4 regions of the Rhodococcus sp. G6(2025) genome follow, and region 1 is predicted to be linked to each of the others. Evidence: riboswitches for the same ligand, from Rfam matches in the RefSeq annotation. Region 1 holds a riboswitch; each other region holds the start of a gene.

Region 1 (4,203 bases):
GACCGCGGGCAGCACCCGCCGCAGCAGCGGGGACGTGCCCGGGGCCGTGGTGCGCAGACTCGGGTCAGGGCTGAGTGAGGTACTCATTGGTGAAGTACGTCGACCAGTCGGGTTCCGTGGTCAGCGGTGCCCCGTCGGGGCCGGTGAGCAGGCCGTGCTGGAACAGGAAACCGGAGTACCCCGCCCACTGCTCGGCCGTCTGTGTCCCGACCTTGCCGGAACTGTCCTTCATGTACTCGGAGGACAGCATCTGCTGGCTCTCCCGCACGAGGGACTCGTCGGTGAAGGCGCCGGGGTTGGCGTCGATCAGTATCTGCGCGGCCTCGTCCGGCCGGTCGGCGGCGAACTGGTATCCGCGCTGCAGGGCCTGGACGAACTTGCGGGCCTGCTCGGGATGGTCGGCCATCCACTCCTCGTTGCCCTCGATGACGAGAGCGTACGCATCCGGGAAGCCGTAGTCGGTGTAGTGGAAGTAACGCATCGGCGTGCCCTGGTGCTCGGCCTCGATGCCCTCCCAGCCGAAGAACGAGACGGTGAAGTCGGCGGTGCCGGAGTACACGGCCTCGTACGCCGAGGTGCCGAGCGTGACGGTGGTGAATTCGCCCTTGCCGCCGTCGTTGCGGATGATCTGCTTCAGCGTCTCCTCGCCGTCCGGGTCCGCGAACCCGGCGTAGATCTTGCCGTCCAGATCCCGGGGGCGGGTGATGTCGGCGCGATCCGCCTTCACCGCGATGCCCGTCGCCCAGTGCTGCAGCGGAGCCATCACCGACGTGGTCTGTGCGCCCGCGGCCTTCGAGAACGTCGCCGAACTCTGGAAGCTCACCCCGAACTCCGCGTTGCCGGCGTCGACCAGGGTGTCGGGCGAGGTGTCGTTGTAGGGCAGCACCTGCACGTCGAGGCCGGCGTCCGCGAACCAGCCTTCCTGCTGGGCGACGAACAGGCCGGTGTGGTTGGTGTTCGGTGTCCAGTCGAGTGCGAACCGGATGGTGTCGCCGGACTGGGAGTCACCGGCGCAACCGGTGAGCAGCGACAGGGCGGAGACCAGGACGACGGCTGCGGTGGCAGCGCGCTTGGTACGAGAGAAGAGTGTCACGACGCCGGCCATTCCTGCTTGTTGAGAGCGGTGTCCCAGAACATGAGTTCGTAGCGGCTGGCGATCACGAACGCCTCCGCCATCGCCTCGCGCTGAGCATCGGTCGCGGCCTCGGCCGCCGCGTCCACGAGTTCGCGGGCCCTCGCGACGGCGGCGTGGAACTCCTCCGCGTCGTAGGTGGTCACCCACTGTGCGTACGGGTGCGACGGGTCGGTGGAGAGCACCTCACGGGCGCTCGCCGCGAGCCGGTGCCCGACGTCGGCGTAGATCCAGAAGCAGGGCAGCACTGCCGCGGCGGCCACCGCGTACGGCTCGGTGGCGGCGACGGCCGTCAGGTAGGAGATGTACCCGAGGCAGGCAGGCGAATGCAGCGGCTCCGCGTCCGACTCGGGGAGTCGTCCGCTGGTCAGCAGATTCTGGTGCAACGCGGCCTCGACCGTGGCGGCCTCCGCGGCCGAGCCCGCCCAGAAGCCGGCCTCGACCGGGCCCGGCGCGTGCGCGGCCACCAGTGAAAGGGCTTTCGCGTACCCGGTCAGGTACAGGAAATCCTGCTCGATGTACGTGCGGAACACGTCCAGCGGCAGCGTTCCGTCGCCGAGGCGGCGCAGGAACTCGAGTTCGTCGATCGCCTCGCGCAGCACCTTGGTCCGGTCCCACAAGTGGTCCGTGAATCGGGCGTGCTGGCCGGCGCCGGCAGCATCTTGGACAGAGCTATTCACAACGTTGACATCCCTTCGTCAGCATTACCTGAGCAGGTTCCCGGGTGTGTTCTCAGCCCCGCCCGTGCGGAGCACCCCGTGTCAGAACAAGCCGACCCTAGCACCGGCCGTGCCGCGGGCGGAAAGGCCAGGGTCGGTGGAGGGGCTCAGCCGGCGAGGAACGCGGCCGCGCTCGGCGGGAGGGGTGCGGGGCCGCGCCGGTAGATCTCCGCGGGCCGGCCGGTTCCGACGACGGCCATGTCGCCGGTGTTCTCGAGGGCCGGCATCAGGTGCCGCCGGAACGAGTCCTTCGGCAGTGGACGCCCGAACACCACCTCGTACACCCGGCGGAGTTCGAGCACCGTGAACGTGTCGCCGGCCAGGCCGGACGGGTCGACGGCCCGCGCGTACCGCTCTCTCAGGTCGGCGACGGCGAGGGCGACGACGTCCGCGTGGTCGAACGCCAGGTCCTGCGTCACCCGGTCGTCGTCGACGGTGACCAACATCGTGTCGCGGGGGAGCGCCGTGCGGGGCAGCGCGGCGCCGTGCGTCATCGACAGCACCCACCCGCGATCGTCGCGGCCGGGATCGTCCAGCATCGCCAGCTGATGGAATTCGGTGCCCGTCAGGCCGGCCTTGATCCGCAGGCACCGCTCGGCGGCGTCCCGCAGTCGCTCACCCTGGTGGAGGAACGTGCCGGGGAGGGCGGTCCGGCCCGAACGACGGGGAACCACAAGAACTTTCAGTTCCGGGCCGTCGACGGTGAGGACGGCGACGTCGACCGCCACGGACGGGCGCGGGTAGTCGAGGAGGCTCCTGCCCTCGGAATCGGTCCATGCGGCCACGCGGGAATGTTAGCGCACTGTTGATCTATGTCGCGTTCGATCGGTCCTGCCTGCTCATCGTTGGTAGTTTGGCGAGAGATTCCCGGAACGTGATGCGTGAGGAGATTCCGTGGAGGTCGACAAGTCCGGCGACACGCTCGTCGTCCGCGCGCGGGACGGTGAGGTGCGTGGCTACCCCGAGGGCGACGTCTACGCGTGGAAGGGCATTCCGTTCGCCGCGGCCCCCGTCGGCGATCTGCGGTTCCGCGCCCCGGCCCCGCCCGCACCGTGGGAGGGTGTGCGCGACTGCGTCGACTTCGGCCCGATGGCGCCGCAGGGGCACGGCACCGCCGTCCCCATCGACGCGGGACTCGAGATGGACGAGGACTGCCTGTCCGTCAACGTCTGGGCCCCGAGACCCGACGGCACCCCGCGGCCGGTGATGGTGTGGATCCACGGCGGTGCCTACTGCCTGGGAACCGCAGCTCAGGGCATCTACAACGGGCGCATCCTGTCCACAATCGGCGACGTCGTGCTGGTCTCGTTCAACTACCGGGTGGGAGCGCTCGGCTTCCTCGACCTGTCGTCGTTCTCGACGGCCGAGCGAGTGTTCGAGACCAACTGTGGGCTGCGCGACCAGGTCGCAGCCCTCGAATGGGTCCGCGACAACATCGCGTCGTTCGGCGGTGACCCGGACGAGGTGACGGTGTTCGGGGAGTCGTCCGGAGCCGGGTCGATCACCACGCTGATGACGTGTCCGAGCGCGGAGGGGCTGTTCCACCGCGCGATCGCCCAGAGCCCGCCCGCCACGTCGGTCTACGGGAGCGAGCGGGCGGCCACCGTCGCGAAACAGTTCCTCGACATCCTCGAGGTGGAACCCGCGCAGATCGACACCCTGCTGCACCTTCCGTACCGCACGGTGATCGAGGCCAGCGACACGCTCGTCAACGAGGTGCCGACGAGGATTCCGGGCACGCTCGCGATGGCGCCCGTGGTGGACCGCGACTTCCTGCCCCGTTACCCGGTGGCCGCGTTCCAGAAGGGGCACTCCCACCGCATCCCTCTCATCATCGGTTCCAACAAGGACGAGTCGTCGATCTTCAAGTTCATGAAATCTCCTCTGCTGCCGGTCACGTCGGATTCGGTGCAGGAGATGTTGAGGGCGATCGCGGCCGATCACCCGGAACTGCCCGCCGCCCGCCTCGCCGACATCCTGTCGGCGTACCCGGACCGCGGAAAGCCGAAGGGCGCGCTCGCGATGTCGAGGGACGCCGCGTTCCGGATGCCCGCCCTGTGGGTGGCCGACGCCCACAGCCGGCACTCGCCGACGTGGATGTACCGGTTCGATCAGGCCACGCCGATGCTCAAGGCCGCACGGATCGGAGCCGGCCACGCCACCGAACTCCCGTACGTCTTCGGCAATTTCGACACCCTCAACATCGACCCGACGTTCTGGCTCGGCGGCCGGAAGACGGCGCTCGAGGTGTCGGGCCGGATCCAGCGCCGGTGGCTCGCGTTCGCGCGGCACGGTGTCCCCGCCGCGCTGGACGGGTCCAAGCACTGGGCGCCCTACGACGAGGAGAACCGC
Region 2 (4,203 bases), 580 kb from region 1:
CGGCGGTCAACTCGTGCATCGGGCGGGCGCCCTCGGTCAGTGCCCGCTTGGTGTCGACGGAGGAGACCAGACCGGCGACCAGCATCCACACCAGGAGGATCGCCGTGCACGACGACGCCACGATCAGCCCGAGATTGAACGTGCGCCGACTGAGTCTCGCGATGACGATCTGGGCGCCGAGCAGCGCGACGAGCGCGACGAGGATCAGGATCAGCGCCAGCCAGGGCGGGCGGGAGTAGTCCCGTTGCGTGTCCGCGACGTCAGCCTCCTGCTGGGCGTGCAACTGCTGCGCCATCGGCAGCATGCTCGTCTGCATCAGCGTGGACGCCTCGCTGAGGTAGGCCGCGCCGACGGGATGGCCGGTGCGATTGTTGGCCCGCGCGGTCTCGACGAGACCGGCGTAGACGCTGAGGTCGCTGGAGATGGAGGCCAGCAGACGGCGGCTGTCCACGTCGCTCGCCGCGAGACCGCCCGACGCGTACACCAGGTCGGCGGAGGCCGTGCCGATCGCCTGCGCGTAGGTGTCGCGGAGTTCGGGAGGTTCGAGACCGCCGGAGATGAACGCCGTCGTGGCCGCGGCATCCGCCACGGACAGGGCGCTGTAGAGGTTCTGCGCCGAGAACGACAGTGGTTCCGTCTCCGCGAGGACGCTGTCGAGAGTGGCTTCCCTGCTGTTCACCGTCGAGGCGGCCACCAACCCGGCCGCGAGTGTGAGCAGGACCAGGAGGGCTCCGAGGGCGGTGAGTTTGGCGGGAGTCGACTCCAGGAACGCGCGCAGTTCCTTGCGGCGTGCCACCGCGGGGTCGACGTCGTCGTCCGCGACGGCAGACAATGCGCGGCTGCCGTGGGGTTCGATCGACGGTGCCTCACGCAGAACCACCTCGCACCCCTCCCGTGTCATGGCCGCACCTTGTGGGGAGCATATAAGCAGCGGTCGGTTCACGACTGCCGACGGGCAGTTCCGGAAGAAACCGTTAGTGTGAGGGAACTGCAGGGAGACCCATCAGGTCGGACAGGGGTAGTCGATGCGTGGTGACGGTGACGGTTGGGCAACCGGGCCGGACGGCAGTCGTCATTGGGGCAAGCACGGTGCGGCCGGGTTGTTGCTGCGTGCGCCGCTCCCCGACGAGACGCCGGCCGTGCTGCTGCAGCACCGTGCGGTCTGGAGTCACCAGGGCGGTACGTGGGCGTTGCCCGGCGGTGCCCGGGACAGCCACGAGACCACCACCCACGCCGCGGTACGCGAGGCCCACGAGGAAGCCGGCATCGAGAGCGCGGCCATCCGCGTCCGCACCGAGGTCGTCACGATGAAGGCCGCGAGCGGCTGGAGTTACACCACGGTGATTGCCGACGCCGAGCGCCCACTGCCCACCGTCGCGAACGGCGAGAGCACCGAACTGCGCTGGGTGCGGGAAACCGACGTCGCCGGGTTGCCGCTGCACCCGGGATTCGAAGCGGGGTGGCCGCAACTGCGCACCACCGAGGTGCGATTGCTGCTCGACCGGCACGACGTGCTGGGCGAACGCGGCGCGCTGGCGCAGTTGTCGAAGGCACTGCCCCGCACGGTGCACCTGCCCGACGGCACCTACGGGTGGTTGCCGCGCGTCGAGGTGCTCGAAGCCCTGGACGCGGTCGGCAGCCTCGCCGAACCGGCCGGCCACGGCACCACACTGGGAACGGTGACGGCATTCGTCACCACCGACCCCGACCTGATCGAACAGTTGCCGGCCACAGTCGTGGTCCTGCCGCCCGCTACGGTGCTGGACTGGCTGGACCAGCCGTAACTACGCGTTCTGCTGCAACAGGGCGGACAGCGAGCGCGCGGCGGCCTGCGGGTCGCGGGCCTCGGTGACGGCCCGCACGACGACGATGCGGGAGGCCCCCGCGGCGAGGATCTCCGGAACGCGGGACTCGTCGATGCCGCCGATCGCGAACCACGGGCGGTTCGGCTCCGAGTCGGCGGTCGATCGCACCAGATCGATGCCCGACGCGGTCCGCCCCGGCTTGGTGGGGGTGGCCCACACCGGACCGGTGCAGAAGTAGTCGACGCCGTCCTCGATCGCCGCGAGACTGGCCTGCGCGCGACTGTGGGTGGAGCGGCCGATCAGGACGTCGGAACCCACCACGGTCCGTGCGTACGGGACGGGCAGGTCGCCCTGGCCGAGGTGCAGCACGTCGGCCCCGGCCGCCAGCGCCATGTCGGCGCGGTCGTTGACCGCGAGCAGCGCTCCGTGCCGCCTGGCCGCGGCCGCGAGCACCGACAGTGCCGCCAGTTCGTCCCGGGCGTCCATCGTGCCGAACTTCTTCTCTCCGGCCGAGCCCTTGTCGCGGAGCTGGATGATGTCGACGCCGCCGGACAGTGCGGCCTCGGCGAACTGCGCCAGGTCGCCCTTCTCGCGCCGAGCATCGGTGCACAGGTACAAACGTGCTGTTCCGAGGCGGCGCCGACGGTCCGTGAGGTTGCTGTGATGCGAGGTGGTCACGGCATGACGGTAGCCTCTACGGTGAAAGTGCAACACGGGAGTCCCGGGGAACGTGGGGCTGAGAGGGGCTCACGCCGAGCCCGACCGTCATACCTGACCCGGATCATGCCGGCGCAGGAAGTGAGGTGGAGTTCAATGGCGAGATCGGTATCCGTCGTCGGAGGCGGAGTGATCGGCCTGTCCATTGCGTGGCGCGCAGCCCGCAACGGGTGGTCGGTACGGCTGTACGACCCGTCGATCGGTTCGGGAGCGTCCTGGGTGGCGGGCGGCATGCTCGCCCCGTTGTCCGAGGGCTGGCCCGGCGAGGAGAGCGTCCTCGAACTGGGGAGCGCGTCGCTCGACCGGTGGCCCGAATTCGGGAAGGAACTCGAGGCCGGGGCCGGCGTCGAGCTGTTCACGTCGGAGAGTTCGCTCACCGTCGCGCTGGACGGCGCCGACGCGGAGGACCTGCGGACCATCGCCGAATGGGTGGGTGCGCAGGGGCGGGAACTGCAGATCCTGGGTCGCGCCGAAGTTCGGGCCCTCGAGCCGATGCTGGGTCGCGGAGTCCGGTTGGGACTTTTGGCCGTCGACGAACTGGCCGTGGACAACAGGCTGCTGTTGCAGGCGTTGCAGCGGTGCGCCGTCGACGCCGGAGTGGAGCTGATCGGGGAGGCCGTGCACAGCCTCGACCGGCTGAGCACGGACCAGATCGTCGTCACCGCGGGCATCGCGTCACCGGCCCTGTGGCCCGGGCTTCCGGTTCGCCCCGTGAAGGGCGAGATCCTGCGGTTGCGCTCGCGTCCCGGGGTGACCCCCGCGCCCGGCCGCACCATCCGCGGCAGCGTGCACGGCAGGCCCGCCTACCTGGTGCCACGGGCCGACGGCATCGTCGTCGGTGCCACCCAGTACGAGTCGGGCAACGACACGCAGGTCACGGTGGCCGGCGTGCGAGACCTGATCGCGGACGCCGAGGCGCTGATGCCCGCCATCGGCGAGTACGAACTGCGCGAGACCTCGGCAGGTCTGCGCCCGATGACCCCGGACAACCTGCCGCTGATCGGCCGGGTGTCCGATCGGGTCGTGGTGGCGACGGGACACGGCCGTAACGGCATCCTGCTCACCCCGGTGACCGCCGACGCGACGGTGGCATTGTTGGAGGGCTCGGCACTGGTCGAGGCGAAAGCCGCCGACCCCGAACGTTTCGAGAAAGTAGCGAGGTAGAGATGAGTGAGCAGCAACTAGTGGTGCCGATCGGCATCAGCGTCAACGGCGAGGACCACGAGTTCACGGAACCGTTGACCGTCACCGGGCTGCTGGAGGTGCTGAACCTGCCCACCAAAGGCATCGCGGTGGCAGTGAACGGCGCCGTGTTCCCGCGCGCCCGGTGGGACGAGCTCGTGGTCCGGGGCTGGGAGATCGAGATCCTCACGGCGGTGCAGGGTGGCTGACGCGACGCCCGGCGTGCAGAAGGGCCTCACGATCGCGGGCCGCACGTTCGGTTCACGGTTGATCATGGGCACCGGCGGCGCCGCCAACCTCACGGTGCTCGAAGAGGCGCTCGTCGCGTCCGGCACCGAGCTGACCACGGTCGCGATGCGCCGCGTCGACGCCGCAGGCGGCACCGGTGTGCTGGACCTGCTGCGCCGGCTCGACATCGCGCCGCTGCCCAACACGGCCGGGTGTCGCGGTGCGGCCGAGGCGGTGCTGACGGCGCAACTCGCCCGTGAGGCGCTCGAGA
Region 3 (4,203 bases), 570 kb from region 1:
TCCACCACCTCGATGCCGGTGATCAACCGGATCTCGTCGAGGTTCGGGGTGACCACCGTGGCGATCGGGATCAGCGTGTTCCGCACGGCGTCCAGCGCCTCGGCGTGCAGGAGCGGATCGCCGTGCATCGACGCGCACACCGGGTCCACGACCAGCGGGACCGGTAGGTCGCGGCCGATCCCGACCTCGGTGCACACGGCGGCGACGGCCTCGATGATGGCCGTCGACGCCAGCATGCCCGTCTTCGCTGCCCCGACCCCGATGTCGTCGACGACGCACCGCACCTGCGCGGCCACCGTCTCCGGCGGAATCTCGTGGAAACCGCTGACGCCCACCGAGTTCTGCACCGTCACCGCGGCGACCGCGACGCATGCGTGGACGCCGCACAGCGCCATCGTCCGCGAGTCGGCCTGGATCCCGGCGCCACCGCCGGAATCGGTGCCTGCGATGGTGAGGACTCGGACGGGGGTCTGGCCGTCGGGGGTCAGGGGCAGCAGCTTCACGAAGGGGACCTTACCGATTCTCTGAGGTGACGGACTCGACGGGCAGATACACGCGACCACCTGCGTCGACGAACTCGCTCGACTTCTCGGCCATGCCCGCCTCGATGGCTTCGACCGAATCGAGTCCATGTTGCTGTGCGTACTCGCGCACGTCGGCGGAGATCCGCATCGAACAGAACTTCGGGCCGCACATCGAGCAGAAGTGGGCCGTCTTTGCCGGCTCGGCGGGCAGCGTCTCGTCGTGGAACTCCCGCGCGGTATCCGGGTCGAGGGACAGCGCGAACTGGTCGTGCCAGCGGAATTCGAACCGGGCCTTCGACAGCGCGTCGTCCCGCTCCTGCGCCCGCGGATGCTGCTTCGCGAGATCCGCCGCGTGCGCCGCGATCTTGTACGTGATGACCCCGGTCTTGACGTCGTCCCGATTCGGCAGTCCCAGGTGTTCCTTGGGTGTCACGTAGCAGAGCATCGCGGTGCCGGCCTGCGCGATCATCGCCGCGCCGATCGCGGACGTGATGTGGTCGTACGCCGGCGCGATGTCGGTGGCGAGCGGCCCGAGCGTGTAGAACGGCGCCTCCTCGCACAACTCTTCCTCGAGGCGCACGTTCTCCACGATCTTGTGCATCGGGACGTGCCCGGGACCTTCGATCATCACCTGCACCCCATGGGATTTCGCGATCCGCGTGAGCTCCCCGAGGGTGCGCAGTTCCGCGAACTGGGCTTCGTCGTTGGCATCCGCGATGGAGCCGGGGCGCAGACCGTCACCGAGCGAGAACGTGACGTCGTAGCGGTGGAGGATCTCGCACAGTTCGCCGAAGTGGGTGTACAGGAATGACTCTCGATGGTGGGCCAGGCACCAGGCCGCCATGATCGACCCGCCGCGGGAGACGATTCCGGTGACCCGACGTGCTGTCAGCGGGATGTAGCGAAGCAGTACACCGGCGTGGACCGTCATGTAGTCGACGCCCTGCTCGCACTGTTCGATCACGGTGTCGCGGTAGATCTCCCATGTGAGCGCGGTCGGGTCGCCGCCGACCTTTTCGAGCGCCTGGTAGATCGGCACGGTTCCCACGGGCACGGGCGAATTGCGCAGGATCCATTCTCGTGTCTCGTGGATGTTCTTGCCGGTGGACAGGTCCATGATGGTGTCTGCACCCCACCGCGTCGCCCACACCATCTTCTCGACCTCTTCCGCGATCGACGACGTGACCGCGCTGTTGCCGATGTTCGCGTTGATCTTCACCGCGAACGCCTTGCCGATGATCATCGGCTCGAGTTCGGGATGGCAGCGGTTGGCCGGGATCACGGCGCGTCCCGCCGCGACCTCGGTGCGCACCGTCTCGGGTGAAACACCCTCGCGTGCAGCGCAATACTGCATCTCGGCGGTGACGACGCCGGCGCGAGCGGCATCGAGTTGGGTGCCCTCCCGGCCGGCGATCCACGGTGCGCGCAGATGCGGCAATCCCGCTCCCAGGTCGATCGTGGCGTCCGCGTCGGTGTACGGACCCGACGTGTCGTACACGTCGAGGTGTTCACCGTTGGTGAGGTGTACGCGCCGGACCGGCACCCGGATGTCGTCGCCCGACAGCAGGTACTGCTTGGTGCTGCCCTCGATCGGCCCCGTCGTGACGGACGTGGCTGTAGATACGTGTGTGCTCATCGATGATGCTCCCTACGCCGGCATTACCCGGACAGGTTCGACGGTCGACGGCCCTAGCCGTCCTCTCAGCCCGCTGGTGCGAGCCCCCGTGGATGTGTAGTTGTCACACAAACTGTAACCGAGATCTCTGTGATCAATCATTCGGGTGAAACTTGGACAGCGGTTCCCGGCATCGGTATAAAGGGTGATGAACATCACATTTCGATTACGACACATACCCCCAGGAGATAGCCATGCTGACAGACGCGCAGGTTGTGGACGTGATCGACAACGCCGATCAGAACCGATTCGAGCTACGCCTGAGTGGTGATCTGGTCGGCATCCTCGGGTATTTCGACCTCGCGGACACCCCGCCCGGCGCCGGTGCCGGCGAGGGCGTGGTGGCCGCTCGGCCGCCGGGCCCGAAGAGTCGAGGGCGGCAGGCGCCCGTGGTCTCGTTCATGCACACCGTGATCGTGGAGGACTTCGGCCACCGCGGACTCGCCGCCCTCATGGTGGGTCGCTCCCTCGACCTCGCCCGCGGGTACGGCTGGAAGGTCCGGCCCGTGTGCACGTACGTGCAGCGCTTCGTTTCGGCGCATCCCGAGTACCGCGACCTCGTCGTTCCGGTGGACGGCTGACTGCGGCGGGCCACGAATCGGGCACTCGTCGGCAACGAAACGGTTCCGGGAGCGGCGATTCCGCTCGCGAGGATGCCGCCTTACTGATTCCATGAGTGGCATGGATCACATTTCGAACAGTTCCGAGTCGTCGGGGAACATCACGGCCGCTGATGCTCGCGTGCTCGACAACCCTGCCCATGAACGATTCGATCTGTGGCTGGGGGACGAGTTGGTCGGCATCCTCGGCTACCGGGACGAGGACGACATTCCCGGATTCACCGCGAAGCCGGGCGAGGTGGTCGCGTTCATGCACACGGTCGTCAAGGAAGAGTTCGGTGGGCGCGGGCTGGCCGCGGTCCTCGTGGGCGAGGCGCTCGGCTCGGCGCGTCGGCGTGGCTGGAAAGTGCGTCCCATCTGCACGTATGTCCAGCGCTACTTGGCGCTCAATCCTGAGTACCTCGACGTCCTGGTTGCCGAGTAGCCCCACTCGCGAGAGCACTGCTCTTGCCATCTGCGACTCTGCTGTGAATACTGCTCTGCATAGAGAGCGGTGCTCACAATGGAGGAGTCGTCATGACCGTGTCGGATCGGATCGAGAGTCGTACCGGGGTCGCACGGATCTGCGCCGCGGCGCTGTTCGCCCTCGCCGGCGTCCTGTTCGTCGTGTACCCCTTGGTGCGTCCCTACGCAGCGGGCGGGGCGCCGGACGGGCGGGCCGAGTTCGCCTCACCGTCGTGGCTCGTCGCACACCTCGCCGCGGTCGGCGGATTCATCGCGTTCGGGCTTGCGCTCGTCGCGCTCAGCGGACTGCTGAAAGGGACGGGCGGTGAACGGGCGGCGGTGGTCGCGGTGGCGGCGTCGTGGATCGGGACAGGGCTGACGCTGCCCTATTACGGGGCCGAAACGTTCGCGCTGCACGCCCTGGGCGGCAGCGACCTCGACGAGAATGCGGTCACAACCCTCACCGAAAGCGTGCGGATGGGGGCGGCGCAGGCGACGCTGTTCGCCACCGGTCTGCTCCTCGTCGCGGTCGGCGCAGCCGCTGCCGCCGTGGCGATCGCCCGGTCCCGGCTACTCGCCGGGTGGGCGGGGATCCCGATGGCAGTGGGGTTCGCGCTGTTCATCCCGCAGTTCTACGTCGACGCCCCACTGCGCATCGGGCAGGGAGTGCTCATCGGATTCGGGTGCGCGGTTGTGGCGCTCGGTGTGCTGCGTTCTCAATCGCCGAGGTCGACGATGACCGGCGCATGATCGCTGGCGCCCTTGCCCTTGCGTTCGTTGCGGTCGATCTCGGCCTTGTCGACGCGGCCGGCGAGGGCGGGCGAACCCAGCACGAAGTCGATGCGCATTCCCTGCTTCTTCGGGAACCGCAACTGGGTGTAATCCCAGTAGGTGTAGACACCGGGGCCAGGGGTGTGCGGCCGGACGACGTCGGCGAATC
Region 4 (4,203 bases), 3.5 Mb from region 1:
CCCACGCTTCTGCAGGACGGGGATCACCTCGTCGACGAAGTCTGCGAGGCCGTTCGGGTAGAGCGGCGGCATCAGGTTGAAGCCGTCGGCCCCGCCGCGGCGGAACCACGTTTCGATCTCGTCGGCGATCGATTCCGGGGTTCCGATCATGGTGCAGTGGCCACCGCCGGCCGCCAACGTGCCCAGCAGCGACCGCACGGTGGGACGGTCCTTCTCGATGATCCGCAGGATCGTGTCGTACCGGCCCTGCGGCCCGGTGAACTCCGACAGCGGCGGCAGCGCGGGAACGGGAGCGTCCAGTTCCCAGGCACTGCAGTCCTGCTGGACGAACATCGACAACTGCGCCAGAGACTGTTCGACGGGCAGGAGCGCGTCGAGTTCCGCCTTCTTCCGCCGGGCCTCCTCGGTGGTCGAACCGACATAGGTCACGAGACCGGGCATCACGGTCACCGCGTCGGCGTCGCGGCCCGCCGCGCGGATGCGCCGCTTCACGTCGTCGTAGTAGCTCTGCGCGGCCGTGAGGTCGTAGGCGACGGCGTAGATGCCCTCGGCGCACCGGGCGGCCAGGTCGCGGCCCTGATCGGACGCGCCCGCCTGGAACAGCACGGGACGACCCTGCGGCGAGTGCGGCACGTTCAGCGGACCGTCCACGAGGAAATGCTTTCCCCGATGCTCGACCGGCTTCACCTTGGCCGGGTCCGCGAAGATGCCGTCCCGGTCGAGCACGAGCGCGTCGGGCGCCCACGAATCCCACAGGGCGAGTGCCACGTCGACGAATTCCGCGGCACGCGAATAGCGTTCGTCGTGCGGCGGCATCTCCTCGAGCCCGTGGTTGCGCGCTTCGGCGTCGAACATCGACGTCACCACGTTCCAGCCGGCGCGGCCGCCGCTGATGTGGTCGAGCGACGCCAGCATCCGGGCGGCGTGGAACGGTGTGTAGAACGTGGTGGACACCGTCGTCACCAGTCCGACCCGCTCCGTCGCCCGCGCCATCGCGGACAGCGCGGTGAGCGGTTCCAGGAACCACATGCCTCCGGATGCGGGGTCGCGCACCGAATGCCCGTCCGCGAAGAACACCGCGTCGAGGCAGCCCCGCTCCGCGGTCTGCGCCAACTCCTCGTAGTAGGCGATGTCGCAGAGTCGCTCCACCTGGGACGAGGGGTGCCGCCACGCGGCGCCGTGGTGCCCGCAGCTGTAGAGGAATGCGTTGAAGTGCAGTTGCCGGACGTCGGTCATGTCAGTCCTTGACCAGTCCGCCGTCGACGACGAGGTTCTGGCCGGTCACCGACCGCGACCACGGGGACGCGAAGAACAGCACCGCGTCGGCGAATTCGTCCGGGGTGGTGACGCGCTGCAGCGGGGTGCTCGCCGCGATGAGGTCGAATACCTCGTCGGGAGTGGCGGCGCTCGCGTCGGTGGTGCGGAGCAGCCCGCCCGAGACCATGTTGACGGTGATGCCGTCGGGACCGAGGTCGGCGGCGAGGGTGCGGGTCAGCGACAGCGCGGCGGCCTTGGCGGCCGTGTAGTCGTGGTACGGGACGACGGGGTTCTGGAACAGGTTGGTGCCGATGTTCACGATCCGGCCGAACCCGAGCGTACGCATGCCCGGCAGCGCGGCCTGCGTCGTGTGCAGCGTCGCCTTCACGCTGCCACGCAGCTGCGAGTCGAAGGACTCCCACGTGATGACGTCCGCCTTGTCGCGTGCGTCGCCGTTGAAGGAGAAGTCGGCGAGCGCGTTGTTGATCACCGTGGTCACCGGGGAGCCGAAGTGCTCCTCCGCCGCGGAGAACAGGGCCGCCACCTGTCCGGCATCGGTGACGTCGGCCCGGAGCGCGACCGCACGGTCCGCGCCCAGGGACGCCGCGAGTTCTTCGGCCGCGTCCCGGCTGTTCCGGTAGTTCACGATCACCCGCGCGTTCTGCGCCGCGAACGACCGCACGATGGCGGCGCCGAGGCCCCGCCCACCGCCGGTCACCAGGACGATCTGCTTGTCGAGCTGCATGCTGTCACCTTCCGTTCGGTCGGCGACGAGACATCGGATGAGCGCATACGGGCGTCTCCGCGACATCCCTTCGCCGGCATTACCCAGTTCAGGTTCGACGGGTCTGTTCTCAGCCGTCCGGCTCGTCGCCGGGCAGCACCCCGTGTCACTGGCCAACAGTGTAAGCGCAATCACCGATTCCAGTTCTTGGTTGTGCACAACCTAGTTGTATGCAACTATTCAGTGGTGACCGACAACCTCACCCTCGACCGCCAGGTGTGCTTCGCCCTGTACTCGGCTTCCCGGGCCATGACGGCGAGATACCGGTCGATGCTCGACTCGTTGGGAGTGACCTACCCGCAGTACCTCGTGCTGTTGGTGCTCTGGGAACGGGACGGCCGCGGAGTACGTGAGATCTGCGACGCCCTCGACCTCGACACCGGCACGCTGTCTCCACTGCTCAAGCGGCTCGAAACCCTGGGACTGGTCGAACGCCGGCGCTCCTCGGCCGACGAGCGCCGGGTCGGGATCCACCTCACCGAGAAGGGTGCGGCCCTCCGCGCCGCCGCGGAGGGCATCCCCGCCGAACTCGCCGACTCGACGGGAATGGAGATCGACGAACTCGTCGCCCTCCGGGACACCCTGTCGCGGCTCACCGAGTCACTTCACAGCTTCACCACCCCTACAGGAGAGAAGTAACCATGAAGATCGTCTACACCGCCGAAGCCCTCGCGACCGGAGAAGGCCGCAACGGCCACGCCCGCACGTCCGACGGCAAGCTCGACCTGAACCTCGCGATCCCCACCGAGATGGGCGGGTCCGGCGACGGCACCAACCCCGAGCAGCTGTTCGCCGCCGGATACGCGGCGTGCTTCCACTCCGCGCTCCAGTTGGTCGGCCGTCAGGCGAAGGCGAACGTCGTCGACTCGGCCGTCGGCGCCCGCGTCGGCATCGGCCCGACGGACAGCGGCGGATTCGGTCTCGCCGTCACTCTCGAGGTTTCCCTGCCCCACCTGCCCCGCGCCGAGGCGCTCGAGTTGACCGAGAAGGCACACCAGGTGTGCCCCTACTCCAACGCCACCCGCGGCAACATCGACGTCACCCTCGAGGTCACCGAAGACTGAGCAACCCTGACGGGCGTCGCGTCACCCGAACGTGAACTCGACGCCCGTCAGGTCCTCCGACAGCGCCCACAGCGCCCGCGCGGTGTGCTCGTCCCGCGACTTCTTGTTGGAGCCCACCACCTTCGGATGGCCACGCTGCTCGAACAGGCCGTCCGGCCCGATGTAGCTGCCACCGATCACGTCGGATGCCGTTGCCGCGTACAGCATCGGCAGCGCCCCCATCTCCGCCGACTGCGCGAAGATCCGGTTGCCGACGGCCATCAGCTTGTCCTGCACCGACTCGGTGTGGGCCTGCAGATTGGTCGATGCGTAACCGGGGTGCGCGGCCACCGCTTTCACGGGTGACCCCGCCGCGGACAGCCTGCGCTGCAACTCGTACGTGAACAGCAGATTCGCGAGTTTCGACTGCCCGTAGGCGCTCCAGCGGTTGTACTTGCGGCGTTCCCAGTTGAGGTCGTCGAGGTGAATCGTTCCCGCCTGATGTGCCGCACTCGACATCGTGGCGACCCGATCGGTGATCTTGTCGAGCAGCAGGCCGGTCAACGCGAAGTGCCCGAGATGGTTTGTGCCGATCTGCATTTCGAATCCGTCGGCGGTCGTACGCTGCGGAACCGCCATCACGCCGGCGTTGTTCACGAGCACGTCGACGGACTCGACACCGGCGGCGAACTCGCGCACCGAGGCGAGGTCGGACAGATCGAGGCGGCGCACCTCGGCGTTGTCACCGATCGACCGTGCGACGACCTCCCCCTTGTGGGTGTTACGGCAGGCCAGCACGACGTGCGCCCCCGCCTTGCCCAGCGCTCGCGCGGCCACCTCCCCGAGACCACTGTTGGCGCCCGTGACGACGAACGTGCGGCCGCTCTGATCGACGATGTCCGAAGCTGTCCACTTGGTCATGGCGTCAACCCTACGGATCTCGGGAGTTGGCGTGAACGTTTCACCACGCCTGCGCTCCGACCAGCGGCAGATTGAGGAAACTCGGCCGATCCGGGGACAACGCGACGTGCTGCGGCTTCAGTTGGCTGTCGGCCAGAATCGGTCCGAGCGGCAGGTACCGGGGGACGCTGCCCGCGTACACGTCGACGCGCAGCCGGT

What was found. Region 1 has a riboswitch for thiamine pyrophosphate ahead of ACLIVD_RS26945 (TenA family protein). Riboswitches for the same ligand answer to the same signal wherever they lie in the genome.
Region 2: linked by a shared signal. The riboswitch ahead of thiO (glycine oxidase ThiO) and the one ahead of ACLIVD_RS26945 (TenA family protein) in region 1 are both predicted to bind thiamine pyrophosphate.
Region 3: linked by a shared signal. The riboswitch ahead of thiC (phosphomethylpyrimidine synthase ThiC) and the one ahead of ACLIVD_RS26945 (TenA family protein) in region 1 are both predicted to bind thiamine pyrophosphate.
Region 4: linked by a shared signal. The riboswitch ahead of ACLIVD_RS06325 (3-oxoacyl-ACP reductase) and the one ahead of ACLIVD_RS26945 (TenA family protein) in region 1 are both predicted to bind thiamine pyrophosphate.

The regions. Positions count from the first base shown of each region.
Region 1 covers NZ_CP179750.1:5,827,031-5,831,233, reverse strand. The annotation lists gene ACLIVD_RS26955 (ABC transporter permease) at 1-87, opposite strand, end outside; gene ACLIVD_RS26950 (ABC transporter substrate-binding protein) at 65-1,105, opposite strand; gene ACLIVD_RS26945 (TenA family protein) at 1,090-1,812, opposite strand; TPP riboswitch at 1,806-1,901, opposite strand; gene ACLIVD_RS26940 (NUDIX hydrolase) at 1,959-2,636, opposite strand; gene ACLIVD_RS26935 (carboxylesterase/lipase family protein) at 2,746-4,203, shown strand, end outside.
Region 2 covers NZ_CP179750.1:6,410,557-6,414,759, reverse strand. The annotation lists gene ACLIVD_RS29785 (GlnX family signal transduction membrane protein) at 1-880, opposite strand, end outside; gene ACLIVD_RS29780 (NUDIX hydrolase) at 1,026-1,784, shown strand; gene thiE (thiamine phosphate synthase) at 1,785-2,483, opposite strand; TPP riboswitch at 2,508-2,620, shown strand; gene thiO (glycine oxidase ThiO) at 2,619-3,686, shown strand; gene thiS (sulfur carrier protein ThiS) at 3,689-3,913, shown strand; gene ACLIVD_RS29760 (thiazole synthase) at 3,906-4,203, shown strand, end outside.
Region 3 covers NZ_CP179750.1:6,401,153-6,405,355, reverse strand. The annotation lists gene thiD (bifunctional hydroxymethylpyrimidine kinase/phosphomethylpyrimidine kinase) at 1-503, opposite strand, end outside; gene thiC (phosphomethylpyrimidine synthase ThiC) at 514-2,160, opposite strand; TPP riboswitch at 2,153-2,260, opposite strand; gene ACLIVD_RS29725 (GNAT family N-acetyltransferase) at 2,394-2,780, shown strand; gene ACLIVD_RS29720 (GNAT family N-acetyltransferase) at 2,881-3,243, shown strand; gene ACLIVD_RS29715 (hypothetical protein) at 3,336-4,013, shown strand; gene ACLIVD_RS29710 (exodeoxyribonuclease III) at 3,980-4,203, opposite strand, start outside.
Region 4 covers NZ_CP179750.1:1,316,814-1,321,016, reverse strand. The annotation lists gene ACLIVD_RS06330 (LLM class flavin-dependent oxidoreductase) at 1-1,236, opposite strand, end outside; gene ACLIVD_RS06325 (3-oxoacyl-ACP reductase) at 1,238-2,002, opposite strand; TPP riboswitch at 2,051-2,155, opposite strand; gene ACLIVD_RS06320 (MarR family winged helix-turn-helix transcriptional regulator) at 2,228-2,680, shown strand; gene ACLIVD_RS06315 (organic hydroperoxide resistance protein) at 2,683-3,105, shown strand; gene ACLIVD_RS06310 (oxidoreductase) at 3,127-4,005, opposite strand; gene ACLIVD_RS06305 (CocE/NonD family hydrolase) at 4,046-4,203, opposite strand, start outside.